Regions from separate parts of the Streptomyces sp. NPDC037203 genome, predicted to be linked through region 2. Evidence: riboswitches for the same ligand, from Rfam matches in the RefSeq annotation. Region 2 holds a riboswitch; the other holds the start of a gene.
The links. Region 2 has a riboswitch for glycine ahead of gcvT (glycine cleavage system aminomethyltransferase GcvT). Riboswitches for the same ligand answer to the same signal wherever they lie in the genome.

Region 1: it holds a riboswitch for glycine, as region 2 does, so the genes downstream of both, gcvP (aminomethyl-transferring glycine dehydrogenase) here and gcvT (glycine cleavage system aminomethyltransferase GcvT) in region 2, are expected to answer to the same signal.

What each region holds. Positions count from the first base shown of each region.
Region 1 covers NZ_JBVJUC010000003.1:5,793-15,475, reverse strand. Annotated here, with positions in the region: gene ACZ7EC_RS09245 (ABC transporter ATP-binding protein) at 1-760, shown strand, start outside; gene ACZ7EC_RS09240 (TOBE domain-containing protein) at 789-1,208, shown strand; gene gcvP (aminomethyl-transferring glycine dehydrogenase) at 1,278-4,163, opposite strand; glycine riboswitch at 4,336-4,431, opposite strand; gene ACZ7EC_RS09230 (PRC-barrel domain-containing protein) at 4,551-4,919, shown strand; gene ACZ7EC_RS09225 (DNA polymerase IV) at 4,929-6,299, opposite strand; gene ACZ7EC_RS09220 (MerR family transcriptional regulator) at 6,369-7,013, opposite strand; gene ACZ7EC_RS09215 (bifunctional nuclease family protein) at 7,301-7,774, opposite strand; gene ftsR (transcriptional regulator FtsR) at 7,862-8,599, opposite strand; gene ACZ7EC_RS09205 (FHA domain-containing protein) at 8,642-9,472, opposite strand; gene ACZ7EC_RS09200 (DUF881 domain-containing protein) at 9,663-9,683, opposite strand, start outside.
Region 2 covers NZ_JBVJUC010000008.1:295,173-304,855, forward strand. Annotated here, with positions in the region: gene ACZ7EC_RS23025 (GNAT family N-acetyltransferase) at 1-61, opposite strand, end outside; gene ACZ7EC_RS23030 (L-serine ammonia-lyase) at 91-1,458, opposite strand; gene glyA (serine hydroxymethyltransferase) at 1,514-2,779, opposite strand; gene gcvH (glycine cleavage system protein GcvH) at 2,794-3,171, opposite strand; gene gcvT (glycine cleavage system aminomethyltransferase GcvT) at 3,300-4,418, opposite strand; glycine riboswitch at 4,463-4,575, opposite strand; glycine riboswitch at 4,576-4,673, opposite strand; gene ACZ7EC_RS23050 (AAA family ATPase) at 4,852-5,526, shown strand; gene ACZ7EC_RS23055 (enhanced serine sensitivity protein SseB) at 5,567-6,352, shown strand; gene ACZ7EC_RS23060 (enhanced serine sensitivity protein SseB C-terminal domain-containing protein) at 6,448-7,260, shown strand; gene ACZ7EC_RS23065 (ABC transporter permease) at 7,558-8,556, shown strand; gene ACZ7EC_RS23070 (ABC transporter substrate-binding protein) at 8,611-9,683, shown strand, end outside.

The DNA.
Region 1 (9,683 bases), on a different contig from region 2:
GTTCGGGCCGCGCTGCCAGGGACAGGGCAAGGCGGAGGCCCGTGCCCTGGCCGCGGGCTGGCTGGAGCGCATGGGGCTCGCCGAGCACGCGGGCGCCAAGCCGCGCCGGCTGTCCGGCGGCCAGGCCCAGCGCGTCGCCCTCGCCCGCGCCCTGGCCACCCGGCCCCGGCTGCTGCTGCTCGACGAGCCGCTGGCCGCGCTCGACGCCCGGACCCGGCTGGAGGTGCGGGCCCAGCTCCGCCGCCACCTCGCCGAGTTCGAGGCGGTCGCGGTGCTCGTGACGCACGATCCGCTGGACGCCATGGTGCTCGCGGACCGCCTGGTGGTGGTGGAGCACGGCCGGATCGTCCAGGAGGGCGCCCCCGCCGACATCGCCCGCCGCCCGCGCACGGACTACATCGCCCAGCTCGTCGGCCTCAACCTCTACCGGGGCGAGGCCGCGGGCCACACCGTACGACTGGACGCCGGGCCCTCGATCACCACGACCGAGGAGCTGTCCGGACCGGCCTTCGTCGCCTTTCCGCCCTCGGCCGTGACCCTCTTCCGGGAGCGGCCCGCCGGAGCCAGCGCCCGCAATCTGTGGCGGTGCGAGGTGGCCGGCCTGGAGACGCACGGCGACCAGATCCGCACCGAGCTCACCGGTGAACTCCCGCTCGCCGCCGACCTCACCACGGTGTCCGCCGCCGAGCTGGGGCTCCAGCCCGGTACACCGGTCTGGGCGACGGTCAAGGCGACCCAGACCCACGCATACCCCGCCTGAGCCGACGGGCGCTCTACGGTGGGTGCCCATGACCCTGAGCATCCGCAACCAGCTCGCCGGCACCGTCACGGCGGTCCGTCCGGGCGAGGCCATGGCCACCGTCGAGGTCCGGCTGGAGGGCGGCCAGCGCCTCACCGCGGCCATCACCCTGGCCGCCGCCGAGGACCTGGCCCTCTCCCCCGGCACACCGGTGCGCGCCCTGGTGAAGTCGACCGAGGTCTCCGTGGCCACGCGTCAGGTGGAGGGCCTGTCGATCCGCAACCAGCTGCCCGGCGCGGTGGTCGGCCTGACCATCGGTGCCGTCATGGCGACCGTGCGGATCTCGGTGCCGGGCGGCGAGCTGACCGCCGCCATCACCAGGGAGGCGGCCGAGCAGCTGGGCCTGTTCGTGGGCTCCGACGTGGTGGCCCTGATCAAGGCGACCGAGGTGTCGCTGGCCACCGGCTGACCGGCGGACGGCATGGGCGAGGGCCCCGCCCGGCGATCCGGACGGGGCCCTCGGGGCACGGCTGCGCGGTCAGTCCTCGTACGCGTCCAGCGGCGGGCAGGAGCAGACCAGGTTGCGGTCGCCGAAGGCCTGGTCGATGCGGCGCACCGGCGGCCAGTACTTGTCGGCCACCGAGACCCCGGCGGGGAAGACGGCCTCCTCGCGGCTGTAGGCGTGCGTCCACTCGCCGCCGAGCGCGGCGGCGGTGTGCGGGGCGTTGTGCAGCGGGTTGTCCTCGGCCGGCCACACGCCGGAGCCGACCTTCTCGATCTCCGCGCGGATGGCGATCATCGCGTCGCAGAACCGGTCCAGCTCGGTGATGTCCTCCGACTCGGTCGGCTCGATCATCAGCGTGCCGGCCACCGGGAACGACATGGTCGGGGCGTGGAAGCCGTAGTCGATCAGGCGCTTGGCCACGTCGTCCACGCTGACGCCGGTCGCCTTGGTCAGCGGGCGCAGGTCGATGATGCACTCGTGCGCGACCAGGCCGCCGGGGCCGGTGTAGAGCACCGGGAAGTGCGGCTCCAGGCGCTTGGCGATGTAGTTCGCGGAGAGCACGGCCACCTGGGTGGCCCGCTTGAGGCCCTCGCCGCCCATCAGCCGGACGTACGCCCAGGAGATCGGCAGGATGCCCGCCGAGCCCCACGGCGCCGCCGAGACCGGGCCGACGCCCGTCTCCGGGCCGGCCGCCGGCTGGAGCGGGTGGTTGGGCAGGTACGGCGCGAGGTGCGAGCGCACCGCGACCGGGCCGACGCCGGGGCCGCCGCCGCCGTGCGGGATGCAGAAGGTCTTGTGCAGGTTCAGGTGCGAGACGTCGCCGCCGAAGTGGCCCGGCTTGGCGAGGCCGACCAGGGCGTTCAGGTTGGCGCCGTCGACGTACACCTGGCCGCCGACCTCGTGCACACGGGCGCAGATGTCGGCGACGTGCTCCTCGAACACACCGTGCGTGGACGGGTAGGTGATCATCAGCACGGACAGCTGGTCGCGGTGCTGCTCGATCTTGGCCCGCAGGTCCTCGACGTCGATCTCGCCGTCGTCGGACGTCTTGACGACGACGACCTTCATGCCGGCCATCACGGCGCTGGCGGCGTTGGTGCCGTGCGCGGAGGACGGGATGAGGCAGACGGTGCGCTGCTCGTCGCCGTTGGCGCGGTGGTAGCCGCGCACCGCCAGCAGACCGGCCAGCTCACCCTGGGAGCCGGCGTTCGGCTGGAGGGAGACCTTGTCGTAGCCGGTGACCTCGGCGAGGCGGTCCTCCAGCTCGTGGATGAGCGTGAGGAAGCCGGCGGCCTGCTCGGCGGGCGCGAAGGGGTGCAGCGCGCCGAACTCGGGCCAGGTGACGGGCTCCATCTCGGTGGTCGCGTTGAGCTTCATGGTGCAGGAGCCCAGCGGGATCATGCCGCGGTCGAGCGCGTAGTCGCGGTCGGACAGCTTGCGCAGGTAGCGCAGCATCGAGGTCTCGGAGCGGTGCTGGTGGAAGACCGGGTGGGCGAGGAAGTCGTCGCCGCGCAGCAGCGCCTCGGGCAGCGCGTCACCGGCGGCCGCGTCCAGCGCCTCCAGGTCGGCCTCGACGCCGAAGGCGGACCAGACGCTCTCCAGATGGGCCCGCGTGGTGGTCTCGTCGCAGGCAGCGGAGACGTGGTCGGCGTCGACCAGGCGCAGGTTGACGCCCTTGTCACGGGCGGCGGCGACGATCTCGGCGGCCTTGCCGGGCACGCGCGCGGTGACGGTGTCGAAGAACGCGCCGTGCGCGATCTCGACGCCGCCGGCCCGCAGGCCCTCGGCGAGGAGCGTCGCGTAGCGGTGGGTGCGCCGGGCGATGGTCTTCAGGCCCTCGGGGCCGTGGTAGACGGCGTACATGCCGGCCATGACGGCGAGCAGCACCTGCGCGGTGCAGATGTTGCTGGTGGCCTTCTCGCGGCGGATGTGCTGCTCGCGGGTCTGCAGGGCCAGCCGGTACGCCTTGTTGCCGTCGGCGTCGACGGACACGCCGACCAGGCGGCCGGGCAGGCTGCGGGCGAACTTCTCGTGCACCGCCATGTAGCCGGCGTGCGGGCCGCCGAAGCCCATCGGGACGCCGAAGCGCTGGGTTGTGCCGATGGCGATGTCGGCGCCCAGCTCGCCCGGCGAGGTCAGCAGGGTGAGGGCGAGGAGATCGGCGGCGACGGTGACGAGGGCGCCCAGCTCGTGCGCCTGCTCGATCACCGGCTTGATGTCGCGTACGGCACCGGAGGCGCCGGGGTACTGGACGAGCACGCCGTTGATGTCACGGGCGGCGACGTCGGCCGGGATGCCCGCGCTCAGGTCGGCGACGACGACCTCGACGCCGGTCGGCTCGGCGCGGGTCTGGATGACGGCGATGGTCTGCGGCAGGGCGTCCGCGTCGACCAGGAAGAGGCCCTTCTTGTTCTTGCCCATGCGCCGGGACAGGGCCATCGCCTCGGCGGCGGCCGTGCCCTCGTCCAGGAGGGAGGCGCCGGAGGTGGGCAGACCGGTGAGGTCGGCGACCATGGTCTGGAAGTTCAGCAGGGCCTCCAGGCGGCCCTGGGAGATCTCCGGCTGGTAGGGCGTGTACGCCGTGTACCAGGCCGGATTCTCCAGGACGTTGCGCAGGATGACCGGCGGCGTGAAGGTGCCGTAGTACCCCAGGCCGATCATGGAGCCGAGGACCTGGTTGCGGTCGGCGAGCGTGCGCAGCTCGGCCAGTACCTCGGCCTCGGTGCGGGCGCCCGGCAGGTCGAGGGCGTCGGCGTTCTTGATCACATCCGGGACCGCGGCGGCGGTCAGCTCGTCCAGGGAGCCGTAGCCGACCTGCGCGAGCATCTTGGCCCGCGCCTCCTGGTCGGGCCCGATGTGGCGCTGTTCGAAGGAAATGCCCGCTTCGAGCTCGAAGAGCGGAATGCGATGGGCGGTCATGGCGGAGGCCTCCTGGTCTGACGACCTTCGAAGGGCACCACGGCGCGGGTGCCCGGACGGCCTCCCCCTCTGTCATGTCAACCTGAGAGCTTCACCGGGCACCTCGCGGCGCCGGCTTTCACCGTCGGTGAGAGCGGAAGCCGTCGACACCCGCCCTGCTTTCCAGAGTGACCTCGTCCGTGCGGTACGTGAGCCTGAGAGATTCCGGGGAGGATTTGCTCCTTCGGCGCCTCCGAGATGGATCGGAGGACTCTCCCGCACGGGGTCAGCAGCCGCAATCAGCCTACCAGCGAGGTCAACAGCCCGATTCTCAAGTGGCCGCCGCAGTGAATGTGCTCTTTCGTAGTGCTTACGGATGAGTTGCGACCAATTGGAGGGAGAGGGACCGTGCAGAGCGACATCGATCCTCGGAACCTGATCGGCCGCAAGGCGTTCGACCGCAGTGGCACCAAGATCGGCACCATTGACGAGGTGTATCTGGACGACGCCACCGGTGTCCCCGAGTGGGCGGCCATACGCACCGGCCTGTTCTCCCGCGACGCCTTCGTCCCCCTGGAACCCAGCGAACTCGTCGAGGGCACCCTCCACGTCCCCTTCGACCGCTCCCTGATCAAGGACGCCCCCGACTTCGGGGTCGGCCGCCACCTCTCCCCCGAACAGGAACTCCAGCTCTACCACCACTACGGCCTCGACGTGACCCCGGACCCCGCCCCGGACCACACCTTCGGCAGACTGGCGGGCTCGGAGGAGACGTAGAGCCCGCGGTCACGGCGTGGCCGGAAGGCCGGGGACGGCTGAGGGTGTGGGCGGCGGGAGGACCAGGGGCAGGGGGTCCGCGGGCTGCAGCGCGGGGTCGGTGACGAGGAAGGTGCGTATCCGTCCCGGTGGGGACTGCGGGGTCTCGAAGCGCACCGTCACCCGGCCCACCCCGCTGCCCTGCACCCATCCGTGTCCGTGCTCGGCGTGCCGGACGTCCTGGCCGGCCCGCCAGTGCGGCAGCACCGGCTCACGGGGCACGCCGACCGGCTCGGCCGCGGCCTCCTCCGGTGCCGGCTCCGCCCGAGAGGAGGCCTGGGCGAACAGGTCCTCCTGGGTGTAGTCGGCGAGCCCGGAGACGCCGACACCGAGCAGGCGCACCCCGCCCGTCGTGTCCACCGAGTCCAGCAACCGCTCGGCGGCCTCCCGCACCACCGCCGGATCGTCCGTGGGTCCCCGCAGCGTCTCGGAGCGGGTCAGCGTCGAGAAGTCGTACCGCCGCACCTTCAGTACGATCGTCCGCCCGGACAGTCCCGCCTCGCGCAGCCGCCGCACGCACCGGTCCGCCAGCCGCCGCACTTCGAGGCCGATCCGCGGCCGGTCGTGGATGTCCACGTCGTACGTGTCCTCGACCGACACGGACTTGGCCTCCCGCTCGGCCACCACCGGCCGCTCGTCGTGCGCCAGCGCCATGGCGTACAGCGCCCCGCCGTGGGCCTTGCCGAGCAGTCGTACGAGTTCGTCCTCGCCCGCCTCGGCCAGCTCCCCGACCGTGGTGATCCCGGCGCGCCGCAGATGGTCACCGGTGGCCGGCCCCACCCCCGGCAGGGTCCGCACCGGCAGCGGGCCCAGCAGCGCCCGCTCGGTGCCCGGCTCGATGAGGACCAGACCGTCCGGCTTGGCTTGTTCGGAGGCGATCTTGGCGAGCATCTTGGACGCGGCGAGCCCCACCGACCCGGTGAGCCCGGTGACGGCGCTGATGTCCGCACGCAGCCGCTCTCCCGTCCGCCGTGCCGACTCCGCGTCCGTCGCCGCACCCGAGGCCGCCAGGTCCACGAACGCCTCGTCCAGGCTCAGCGGTTCCACCAGCGGCGACAGCGCCCGCAGCAGCGTCATCACCTGCTCGCTGACCGCTCGGTACAGGCTGAAGCGCGGCACCAGGTACGCCGCGTGGGGCGCGAGCCGGCGGGCCTGGGCCATGGGCATCGCCGAGTGGACCCCGAAGGCCCGCGCCTCGTACGACGCCGTGGCCACCACCCCGCGCGGTCCGAGACCGCCCACCACGACCGCTTTCCCGCGCAGGCTCGGCTTGGATGCCTGCTCCACCGAGGCGTAGAAGGCATCCATGTCGAGATGCAGGATCGTGGGCGCGTTTCTCACATCTCCGATGCTGCACCACGGCACTGACAATCCGCGGGCGCCCGGCGGCCCTCCGGCCCGGCAGCAGGTTCAGACCGCCCGGTTGCGGCGGCGCGCCAGTTCGTCCGCCGGGTTGTGCCCGACCAGCGTCTCGCCCGTGTCGACGCGCTCGCCGTGCAGCTGGGACAGGGCGTTCTCCACGTCCCGCCACACCACGCCGACCGCGATCCCGAAGATGCCCTGGCCCCCCTGGAGGAGCGCGTGCACCTCGTCCGGCGACGTGCACTCGTAGACGGTCGCGCCGTCACTCATGAGCGTCATGCGCTCCAGGTCGCAGAAACCGCGCTCCCTGAGATGCTGCACGGCGGAACGGATGTTCTGGAGCGAGACCCCGGTGTCCAGGAACCGCTTGACGATCTTCAGGACGACGACGTCCCGGAAGCTGTACAGCCGCTGGGTTCCCGACCCGTACGCGGGCCGCACACTCGGCTCGACCAGGCCCGTACGCGCCCAGTAGTCGAGCTGTCGATACGTGATGCCGGCCGCCGCACAGGCCGTGGGCCCCCGGTAGCCGATCTCCTCGGACGTCATGGACGCCGCCCCTTCGCCGTCCGGCACCGCCGTCGGCCGTTGCGGAGCGTGATCCACCGCGCTGCTGTGAACCGGGTACGGACCGCTCTCCCCGAAACCGCGCACGGGAGCACCCCCAGCCGTACCGTCGCCGCTGGTTCTCACGCCGACCTCCGTCCTCGACCTGCCTTCTCGACGGTAGGCAGTCACCAGGGGTGCGTCAACGATCGCCACACTCGGCACGCCGAGTGATAATCACCCAAGGAGTGGTTTCCCGTGTCCCACCGCGGGGAAAGGCTAGCCGAATGCCCTCGCGGGGACCCGTAGGACGCTCTCAATCGCCGGTGGCAATTGCCGCCGGAACCGGGCCGCGCCGGACGACGGGCCGTCCCCCGGATGCCCCGGCCGCGCAGGCCAGGGCACCTGTACGCCACCCGGACGCACCGACGGCCTCACTGGCTGCTGGTGCCGAAGTCCTCGGGCGAGATCTGGTCGAGGAACTCGCGGAACTTCTCCACCTCGTCCTCCTGCTCGTCCGGGATGGCGATCCCCGCGTCGTCCAGCACCGTGTCGCTGCCGTAGATCGGCGTGCCGGTGCGCAGGGCCAGCGCTATGGCGTCGGACGGACGGGCGCTGACCTCGACTCCGGAGGCGAAGACCAGCTCCGCGTAGAAGACCCCTTCCCGCAGGTCGGTGATGCGGACTTCGGTCAGCTCCTGGCCGACGGCCTCCAGCACGTCCTTGAACAGGTCGTGGGTCAGCGGTCTGGCCGGGGCCATGCCCTGCTGGGCGAAGGCGATCGCCGTCGCCTCCCCCGGCCCGATCCAGATGGGGAGGTAACGGTCGCCTCCCACTTCGCGCAGGAGCACGATCGGTTGGTTGGAGGGCATTTCGACCCGGACACCTACGACATCGAGCTCGTTCACACAGCAACCCTAGGCCGTGCCCCGGACGTTTGGGTAGTCGGGGCCGCGAGCGCCGGCCGAACCGGTCCCCTGCGGGCCGCCCGCGGATCAGGGAAGACGCACCCCGAGGGCGGTTTTCACGAGGGCCGCGTGCAGTTTCATGGTGAGCGCCGCCAGCTCCTTCGTCCGGGCTTCGGCGAGCACTCTGGTCTGCGGGTTGCGGTGGCGCTTGAGCGGGGCCACCACCTGCTCCACCAGCCCGGCCTCCCGGTCGGCGGCCGCCTTCATCACCCGCAGATGGCGGGGCTCGATACCGAAGCGACCCAGTTCGGCGACGAGGGAGGCCACGGTGACCGCCTCCGCGTCGTACGTACCGTCCGCCAGCGGCACCAGGAGTCCATACGACTCCCACTCCGCCAGCTCGGCCTCCCCGATGTCCGCGGCGGCCAGCAGCTCGGAGCGGCCGACCCTGGCCACGGTGGGCCCCTCCTGCACCTCCAGGACGTCGTCCCCGGTGCGCTGGCGCCCGACTACGGGCAGTGGGGCGGCCTCGCCCCGCTCCATGGCGTCCAGATGCTCGCGGATCACCTTGAGCGGCAGATAGTGGTCCCGCTGCATTCTCAGGACGTGGCCCAGGCGCTCAAGGTCACCGGGGCTGAACTTGCGGTACCCCGAAGGGGTCCGCTGCGGCTCGATGAGCCCCTCCGCCTCCAGGAAACGGATCTTGGAGATGGTGACTTCGGGGAACTCCTCGCGCAGCGCGTTCAGCACCGCGCCGATGCTCATCAACCCGCTGTCCCTGGCGGCGGTACCGCTTCCGGCACCGCCGCTCGGTGTGTGAAGCATGGACCTTCCCTGGGTTACCCCCGGAACGCGTCCGGGGGTAGGTCAGATGCCCTGCCGGCTCGGGTAGAACACCAGCCGGTACTTGCCGATCTGCACCTCGTCACCGCTGTGCAGGGCGACCTGGTCGATCGGCTCGCGGTTGACGTACGTGCCGTTCAGGCTGCCGACGTCGGCGACGGTGAACGAACCGTCCGGCGAGCGGCGGAACTCCACATGGCGGCGCGAGACGGTCACGTCGTCCAGGAAGATGTCGCTCTGCGGATGACGGCCCGCCGTGGTCAGGTCGCCGTCGAGCAGGAAGCGGCTGCCCGAGTTCGGGCCCCGGCGCACCACCAGCAGGGCCGAGCCCGCAGGCAGCGCCTCCACCGCGGCCTGCGCCTCCGGCGACAGCGACGGGATCGGCGTCTGGCCGGTCACCTCCGCGTCGTAGGCCTCCAGACCGGAGATCGAGATCGTGGACGTCGTCTCGGACGCGCGCTCGGGCACGGCGCCGGGACGCAGCGGCGCGCCGCAGTTGGAACAGAAGCGGGCGTTCTCCGCGTTGCGGTTACCGCACCTCGTACACACCAGGGCCGACATGGACGGATCCTCCTGCCGCGGCTGCCCCGCCGGGGCATTGGACGCGTACGGGCCCGGAGCAAAGTCTCCACCCGTACTTGAGGTTGACGGTTGCCCGAAACCTATGCCGCCGGAGTGGGCAGGGTCAACTGACGGCGCGCCCTGGCCTCCCGAAATGTCACCGCCCGGACCAGCCACCTGGTCCCGGAACAGCGGTCGCTGACCCTGTGCGTCAGGCTGTGCGCGATGACGAGCGGTCGCGTTGTCGCCGCCCTCTCGCGCGCTCTTGCCGAACCACTTCGCAAACAACTTCACGGGCGATTCCCCTTGACCGAAACAGACCCGCCCGTGGGGCAGGACGAACCCTGATTGCCGACACCGGCCGACCCGGACACCCTCACAACGTCCGTGCCCGCCAGACAGTTTCCACCACGCGTCACCTCGTCGGTGCGCCGACCCCCCGCAACCTCATGCCCTTGCTGGACCGCCCCCATGCACCGCCGGTTCACTGGGAGGACGACCGAGC
Region 2 (9,683 bases):
AACGCCGGAGGGCGAATTCCGCGCACTCGATGAGCTGACTCGGTCGGTCCATGGAAGCCATGATTGTTCCGCGGACCGGCCGTGTAAATGTCAGCACTCGATAATGTTCACCGCGAGCCCGCCCCGCGCGGTCTCCTTGTACTTGACCGACATGTCCGCGCCGGTCTCCTTCATCGTCTTGATGACCTTGTCGAGGGAGACCATGTGCGAACCGTCCCCGCGCATCGCCATCTTGGCCGCCGTGACCGCCTTCACCGCGGCCATGCCGTTGCGCTCGATGCACGGGATCTGGACGAGGCCGCCGACCGGGTCGCAGGTCAGGCCCAGGTTGTGCTCCATGCCGATCTCGGCGGCGTTCTCCACCTGTTCGGGGGTGCCGCCCAGGACCTCGGCGAGGGCGCCGGCGGCCATGGAGCACGCGGAGCCGACCTCGCCCTGGCAGCCGACCTCGGCGCCGGAGATGGAGGCGTTCTCCTTGAACAGCATGCCGATCGCGCCCGCGGCCAGCAGGAAGCGGACCACGCCGTCCTCGTCCGCGCCCGGCACGAAGTTGATGTAGTAGTGCAGCACCGCGGGGATGATGCCGGCCGCGCCGTTCGTCGGGGCGGTCACCACCCGGCCGCCGGCCGCGTTCTCCTCGTTCACCGCCATCGCGTAGAGCGTGATCCACTCCATCGCACGCGCCAACGGCTCGCCCTCGGCGCGCAGTTGGCGCGCGGAGACGGCCGCGCGGCGGCGGACCTTGAGGCCGCCCGGCAGGATGCCCTCACGGGTCAGACCGCGCTGCACGCACCCCCGCATCACCCGCCAGATCTCCAGCAGGCCGGCGCGGATCTCGTCCTCGGTGCGCCAGGCCCGCTCGTTCTCCAGCATCAGGGAGGAGATCGACAGGCCGGTCTCCTTCGTCAGGCGCAGCAGCTCGTCGCCCGTGCGGAAGGGGTACTTCAGGACCGTGTCGTCCAGCACGATCCGGTCCGCGCCGACCGCGTCCTCGTCCACCACGAAGCCGCCGCCGACCGAGTAGTACGTCTTGGTCAGCAGCTCCGCGCCCGAGGCGTCGTACGCCCATATCGTCATGCCGTTGGCGTGGTACGGCAGGGCCTTGCGGCGGTGCAGGACCAGGTCGTCGTCGAAGGAGAAGGCGATCTCGTGCTCGCCGAGGAGCGACAGGCGCCCCGAGCGCTTGATCGACTCCACCTTGTCGTCGGCGGTTTCCACGTCGACCGTGCGCGGGGAATCGCCTTCCAGGCCGAGCAGCACCGCCTTGGGGGTGCCGTGGCCGTGTCCGGTCGCGCCCAGCGAGCCGTACAGCTCGCAGCGCAGGGAGGCGACCGAGGCCAGCAGTTCCTCGTTGCGCAGCCGGTGCGCGAACATGCGCGCCGCGCGCATCGGGCCGACCGTGTGGGAGCTGGACGGGCCGATGCCGATCGAGAACAGGTCGAAGACCGAGATGGCCACGGTCACTCCTTGGGGCAGTGGTGGGGCACCCGGCGGTGGGTGCCCCACCGGGGAATCACTTGGACAGGGCCGGGTACAGCGGGTGCTTGTCGGCCAGGGCCTTGACCCGAGCCTTGAGCGACTCCGCGTCGTACGACGGCTTGAGCGCCTCGGCGATCACGTCCGCGACCTCGGCGAAGTCCTCGGCCGTGAAGCCGCGGGTGGCCAGCGCGGGCGTGCCGATCCGCAGGCCCGAGGTGACCATCGGGGGGCGCGGGTCGTTCGGGATGGCGTTGCGGTTGACCGTGATGCCGACCTCGTGCAGCCGGTCCTCGGCCTGCCGGCCGTCCAGCTCGGAGGCGCGCAGGTCGACCAGGATCAGGTGCACGTCCGTGCCGCCGGACAGCACGTCGACCCCGGCCGCGCGCGCGTCGTCGGCCGTCAGGCGCTCGGCGAGGATGCGGGCACCGTCCACCGTACGGCGCTGGCGCTCCTTGAACTCCTCGGAGGCCGCGACCTTGAAGGACACCGCCTTCGCCGCGATCACGTGCTCCAGGGGGCCGCCCTGGAAGCCCGGAAAGACGGAGGAGTTCAGCTTCTTCGCGAACTCCTGCTTCGCCAGGATGATGCCGCCGCGCGGGCCGCCCAGGGTCTTGTGCGTCGTGGAGGTGACCACGTCCGCGTACTCGACCGGGTTCGGGTGCAGACCGGCGGCGACCAGGCCGGCGAAGTGCGCCATGTCGACCCACAGGTACGCCTCGACCTCGTCGGCGATCCGGCGGAACTCCGCGAAGTCGAGCCGGCGCGGGTACGCCGACCAGCCCGCGATGATCACCTTGGGGCGGTGCTCCTTGGCGAGCCGCTCGACCTCGGCCATGTCGACCAGGCCGCTCTCCTCGTCCACGTGGTAGGCGACCACGTCGAACTGCTTGCCGGAGAAGTTCAGCCGCATGCCGTGGGTCAGGTGGCCGCCGTGCGCCAGGTCCAGGCCCAGGATGGTGTCGCCGGGCTGGGCCAGCGCGAACAGGGCCGCCTGGTTGGCGGAGGCGCCGGAGTGGGGCTGCACATTGGCGTACTCGGCGCCGAACAGCTCCTTGATCCGGTCGATGGCGATCTGCTCGGCCACGTCGACGTGCTCGCAGCCGCCGTAGTAGCGGCGGCCGGGGTAGCCCTCGGCGTACTTGTTGGTGAGGACCGAGCCCTGGGCCTCCATCACCGCGAGCGGCGCGAAGTTCTCGGACGCGATCATCTCGAGCGTGGACTGCTGGCGGAGCAGCTCGGCGTCGACCGCGGCGGCGATCTCCGGGTCCAGCTCGTGCAGGGGCGTGTTCAGGACAGTCATACGGCTACGACTCCTCAGCCGGCGATGTGGGCGTCGTACTCGGCGGCGGAGAGCAGGTCGCCCGGCTCCTCCGTGACGCGTACCTTGAACAGCCAGCCGCCTTCGAAGGGCTCGGAATTCACCAGCGACGGGTCGTCGACGACGTTCTCGTTGACCGCGGTGACCTCGCCGGTGACCGGGGAGTACAGGTCGGAGACCGACTTGGTGGACTCCAGCTCACCGCAGGTCCCGCCCGCCTCGACGGTGGAGCCGACCTCGGGGAGCTGGGCGTAGACCACATCGCCGAGCGCGTTGGCCGCGAACTCGGTGATGCCGACCGTCGAGACGCCGTCGTCGGCGGCCGACAGCCACTCGTGCTCCTTGCTGTAGCGCAGCTGCTGGGGGTTGCTCATGTCCTGAATTCTCCTGTACGCGCGGGAGTGCTGATGACGGGGGGAGCGCGGTCACCGCCGGTGGGCGGGCGAATGTGCGCAGGGTCACGCCACCGCCCGGCGGGGCGGGGCGCAAGGGGGCTCGCTGTCTACTTCTGGCGCTTGTAGAACGGCAGCGCCACGACCTGGTAGGGCTCGTGGCTGCCGCGGATGTCCACGCCGACGCCCTCGGTACCGGGCGCGGCGTGCGCGGCGTCCACGTAGGCCATGGCGATCGGCTTGCCCAGGGTGGGGGAGGGGGCGCCGGAGGTGACCTCGCCGACCACCTTGCCGTCCGCGACCACCGGGTACCCGGCGCGCGGCACCCGACGACCCTCGGCGATCAGGCCGACCAGGACCCGCGGGGGGTTCTGCGCGGCGCGCTCGGCGGCCTCGGCGAGCGCCGCGCGCCCCACGAAGTCGCCCTCCTTGTCGAACTTGACCACACGGCCGAGCCCGGCGTCGAAGGGGGTCAGCGAGGTGGTCAGCTCGTGCCCGTACAGCGGCATGCCCGCCTCCAGGCGCAGCGTGTCCCGGCAGGACAGTCCGCAGGGCACCAGGCCGGCGCCCTCGCCGGCCTTGGTCAGCGCCTGCCACAGCTCGACCGCGTGCTCGGGCTTCACGAACAGCTCGAAGCCGTCCTCGCCGGTGTAGCCGGTGCGGGCGATCAGCGCGGGGACGCCGGCGACGGTGCCGGGCAGGCCGGCGTAGTACTTCAGACCGTCCAGGTCGGCGTCGGTGAGGGACTTCAGGATGCCGGGGGAGGCCGGGCCCTGGACGGCGAGGAGCGCGTAGGCGTCCCGGTCGTCGCGGACCTCGGCGTCGAAGCCGCCGGAGCGCTCGGCCAGCGCGTCCAGGACCACCTGGGCGTTGGAGGCGTTGGCCACGACCAGGTACTCGGACTCGGCGAGCCGGTAGACGATCAGGTCGTCCAGGATGCCGCCGTCGGCCCGCACGATCATCGTGTAGCGGGCGCGGCCGACGCCGATGGAGGCGATGTTGCCGACCAGGGCCGCGTTCAGGAAGGCGGCGGCCTCGGGGCCGGTGACGGTGATCTCGCCCATGTGGGAGAGGTCGAACAGACCCGCCTTGGTCCGCACGGCCACGTGCTCGTCGCGCTCGGAGCCGTAGCGCAGCGGCATGTCCCAGCCCGCGAAGTCGGTCATCGTCGCACCGAGCGAGCGGTGCACGGCGTCCAGCGCGGTGTGTCGGAGTTCGGTACTGCTCATCGGTCGGTCGTCTCCCAGGGCAACAGGGATGGGGCGAGGAACGTTCCTCCCCATCTGTCATCGGAACCTGAGAGGTTCGCCGGAACCGCCACGGGGGCGACCACGGCTTGCACCTTGGGTGGGGCCGCCGTCGCGGCGGCCCGCTTTTCAGATGTGCCTCGCCCGCGCGGTAACGGGGCCTGAGAGATTCAAGGGAGGGACTTGCTCCTTCGGCGCCCCAGCGAAGCCTGCTGGGGACTCTCCCGCGCGGATTCAAACGGCCGGTATGCAGTTGGCGGCCACATCATTGCACGTCGGGCCCCCGCCCGTCAGGGGCCGCATCCGTAACCGAACCGTGGCGGAACGCGCACCTCCCCTTGGCACACCGGACATTACCTTCCCTTTACTTCCACTGGGCATGAATATTACGCACCACAAGGGGAGGACGATCACGGTGGACAGGACCATGGCGTACGCGACCGGCATCCCGGCGCCGGGCAGCCCCGCGCGCCGCGAGCACGCCCGCCCCGCGCCCGGCGTGCTGGATCTGCGCGGCCGGCCGCCCCGGCGCCCCGGCACCCTCCGCTTCGGCCCCCGCGACATCGTGGTGGTCACCGGGCTGCCCGGCAGCGGCAAGTCCACGCTGATGCGCCGCGCGGTCGCCACCCGCCGCCTCGACTCCCAGGACACCCGCGCCCGCTTCGCCGCCCGCCTGCCCCGCCCGCTGCCGTACGCCTTCTACCGCCCCCTGGTGCGCGCCGCGCACTACTGGGCCCTGCGCCGCGCCCTGCGCACGGACCAGGGGCTGGTGGTGCACGACTGCGGGACGCAGCCCTGGGTGCGCCCCTGGCTGGCCCGCGCCGCCCGCCGCTCCGGCGCCACCCTGCACCTGCTCCTGCTGGACGTGCCCGCGGAGACGGCCCGCGCGGGCCAGCACCGGCGCGGCCGGACCGTCTCCCGCCGCGCCTTCGAACGCCACCGGCGTACGACCGCCCGGCTGCTCGGCGCCCTCAAGCGGGGCGAGGTGCCCGCGGGCTGCGGCTCGGCGGTGCTGCTGGACCGGGCCGCGGCCGACGCGGTACAGCGGATCGTGTTCACGGAGTACGGCTCTGTCACCGGTACCCGTTAGCCTTCATGGTCACCAGTGGTTTCCAGCAGGCGGTAGGCAGATGGACTTCCCGGCGGACTTTCCCGCGGACTTCCCGGCACAGGCGCACCCCCACCCGCACGGCGGTTGGCCCGGCAACGAGTTGGAGGAGGTGCTCTCGGCCTCCCTCGGCATACCCGCGGCGGGCGGCCGGATCGTCGAGGTCCTCGGCCGCAGCTTCGTCTGGGTGCCGCTGCCGTCCGGCGGCGGACCGGGCAGCGGCCCGCTGGACCTGCCCACGCTGGAGATCGAGGGCCAGGCGTACGTCCCGGTGTTCAGCTCCGAGGAGCAGTTCCGCCAGGCGGTCGGCTCCCACATGTCGTACACCATCGCCCCGGCCGTGGAGTTCGCCCGCGGTCTGCCCCCGCAGGCCGGCATCGCGGTCAACCCCGGCGGCACGGTCGGCATCCCGCTGCCCCCCGAGGCCGTCGCCGAGCTGTGCCGTGCCGGGCGCACCCCGCTGGACGGCCCCGCCGGCGGCGGCCGCGTCCGCCTCTTCGAGCCCGACTGGCAGGTCGACCCGGTCGACTTCCTCTCCGCCGCCTCCGCCGAGTTCGCCGCCACCGGCGTGGTCCTCACCGCCCGCCGCTGCCTGGCCGCCATCGAGAACGCCGACCCGGTCATGTTCGTCGGCGTGGAACTCTCCCAGTGGGAAGGCGACTTCCGCGCCCTGCCCCTGGAAGCCCTGGGCCGCGCCCTCGCGCGGGTCCCCACCGCCTGGCCGGTCAACCTGGTCCTGCTGGACGTGACGGACGACCCGGTGGCCGAATGGCTGAAGTCAAGCGTCCGGCCCTTCTACGTTCGCTAGCCCCGGCCGGGGCGAACGGACAACGGGCCCCGTGCCCGTCGGCGCATAAGCTGTCTGCACACGCGGGGCACGATGGAGAAGAAGGGCATGACCAGGTGAGCGCCACCCACAGCGGAAGCGTCGAACACACGCTCCGCCACGTCACGCCCGGACGCTACGACGCCTACGAGGCCCTTCTCCGCGCCCTCGCCACCCCCGCCGCCGGCCAGATCTGGATGCTGCTCTGGCACGGCCAGGCCGGTTCCCCGGACGCGCAGTACGGAGACATGGAGGTCGACGGCTGCCATTACGCGCCCTGTGTCACCTCCGCCCAGGAACTGTCCGCCAGTGGCTGGAACCGCTCGTACGAGGTGACCGACGGCCTGGACGTCGCCCGCACCCTCTACCCCGACCACTACGGCCTCTGGCTCAACCCGCACGCCCCCGGCGGCGGCGTCGGCATCCCCTGGCTGGACCTGCGCCGCATCGCCACCGGCCTGGACCGCCAGCCCGCCGGACCCCTCCGGCTGTCCGAACCCGGCATCGAGATCCCGCAGTTCTACGCCCTGCTCACCCAGCACGCCCACCGCACCCCCGCCCTGCGCTCCCTGCGCCGGGCCTGGGTCCAGCCCGCGCTCGGTGCGCCGTACCTCGCCATCGGCCTGGACCTGTACGAGAGCTCGCCCGCCGCGGTCGACTCGGTGCGCGCGATGATGCAGAGCTCGGTCACCGCGGTCCCCGAGGGCCTGCCCGTGTCCACGGTCGCGCTGACCGACGACCACGACCCGGTCGTGATGTGGATGCGCGCCAACGCCCGCCCGTTCTACGACCGCGAGGCCCACGCCCCCGCCCCCGCCGGCCGCCCCGGACCCCAGCTCCAGGCCCCCGTGCCGGGCTACGGCTATCCACCGGTGCACGGCGGTTACTGAGCTTCCGCCGCTTCCGGAGCCGTTGCCGCCCTACCTCCCGAACCGCGGCATTACGCCGGTGTGTCCCAACTAGCCCCTGTCCGGGGGCCGTTACCCACTGTCCGGATAACGGAATCCTCCGTTGTGCATCACGGTTGCGCATACTTTCACCGTCAGCTCTGGCGAGTGATCGCGAGGACGCTGAAGACTCCCGACTCAGACCACGAGCCTTCAGAACTCGTGTTCGCTTGCAAGTCGACAAAGCCGCAAACCGCGGCAGCGCAGGCCGGTCACCACCGGCGAGAGGGGTCGCACATCGTGACCGCACCGATCGAGACCACCGGGGCGGCAGCCGACGCGCAGCCTGAGGCTGTGCTCGCGGGAGCCGACAAGGGGCGGATCGAGGGTCGTTCCCTGGGCCAGATCGCCTGGACCCGCTTCAAGCGCGACAGAGCCGCCGTGGCCGGCGGAGTCGTCGTGATCCTGCTGATCCTGCTGGCCATCCTCTCGCGCCCGCTCCAGGCCGCCTTCGGCCTCGACCCCAACGCCTTCCACCAGGACCTGATCGTCCCCGACACCTCGCTGCCCAAGGGCGGCATGGGCGGGATGAGCATGGCCCACCCGCTCGGTGTGGACCCGAAGTTCGGCCGGGACATCGCCACCCGCGTCCTGGAGGGCTCCTGGGTCTCGCTGGTCGTCGCCTTCGGCGCCACGATCCTGTCCAACGTGATCGGCGCGATCATGGGCGTGATCGCGGGCTACTACGGCGGCCGGGTCGACTCGGTCATCAGCCGGCTGATGGACACCTTCCTCGCCTTCCCGTTGCTCCTGTTCGCCATCGCGATCTCCGCAACGCTCCAGGGCGGCGCCTTCGGTCTGAACGGTCTTCCGCTCCACCTCGCCGTGCTCATCTTCGTGATCGGCTTCTTCAACTGGCCCTATCTGGGCCGGATCGTGCGCGGCCAGACGCTGGCCCTGCGCGAGCGCGAGTTCGTCGACGCGGCCCGCGGCATGGGCGCCAAGGCGCCGTACATCCTCTTCCGCGAGCTGATGCCGAACCTGGTCGGCCCGATCATCGTCTACTCGACGCTGCTCATCCCGACCAACATCCTCTTCGAGGCGTCCCTGAGCTTCCTCGGGGTGGGCATCCAGCCCCCGCAGGCCTCCTGGGGCGGCATGCTCCGCGAAGCGGTCACCTACTACCAGGTCGATCCCCAGTACATGATCGTGCCCGGCCTCGCCATCTTCATCACCGTCCTCGCGTTCAACCTGCTCGGCGACGGTCTCCGCGACGCTCTCGACCCGCGCAGCCGCTAGGCAGCCAGAGAGCTCACCCAAGTTTTCCGATCAATGGAGGGGAAGCAGACCATCATGCGAAGGTCAGCGCTGGCCGCGGTCGCGGCCATCGGCTCCGCAAGCCTGCTGCTCGCAGGCTGCAGCAAGGCCGATGACAACAAGGACACTCCGAAGGCGGCCGGCGCCAACGTGGCGACCAAGAGCGTCGTCAACGCGTCCGACAAGAAGGGTGGCACGGTCACCTACGAGATGTCGGACGTGCCGGACTCGTTCGATCCGGGCAACACGTACTACGCGTACATGTACAACTTCAGCCGCCTGTACGCGCGTCCGCTGATGACGTTCGAGCCCGCCCCCGGCTCCAAGGGCAACACCCTGGTCCCGGACCTCGCGGCCGGCAAGGGCGTCCCCAGCGACGGCGGCAAGACCTGGACGTACAAGCTGCGCTCGGGCCTGAAGTACCAGGACGGCACGCCGATCACCTCGAAGGACGTCAAGTACGCCGTCGAGCGGTCGAACTTCGCCCGTGACGTGCTCTCGCTCGGCCCGAACTACTTCCAGCAGTTCCTGAAGGACGGCGACAAGTACAAGGGTCCCTACAAGGACAAGAGCGCCAAGGGCCTGTCCTCGATCGAGACCCCGGACGCCACCACGATCGTCTTCCACCTGAACAGGGCGTTCCAGGAGTTCGACTACCTGGTCGCCACGCCGGAGACGGCCCCGGTGCCGCAGTCCAAGGACGACGGCGTCGACTACGTCAAGCACATCGTGTCCTCCGGCTCGTACCAGTTCCAGAGCTACCAGGACGGCAAGCAGGTCGTGCTGGTCCCCAACAAGAACTGGGACCCGAAGACCGACCCGCTGCGCAAGCAGCTGGCCAGCAAGATCGTCGTCAACCTGAAGGTCAACGCGGAGACGATCGACAAGGACCTCCAGTCCGGCGACGCCACCGTCGACCTCGCGGGCACCGGCGTCCAGGCCTCCACCCAGGCCGACCTGCTCAACTCCGCGGACGGCAAGGCCAGCACCGACAACACCTACGGCGGCCGCCTCGTCTACGCGGCGATCAACACCAAGGTGAAGCCGTTCGACAACGTCGCCTGCCGCAAGGCCGTCGAGTACGCCATCGACAAGGTCTCCGTGCAGAC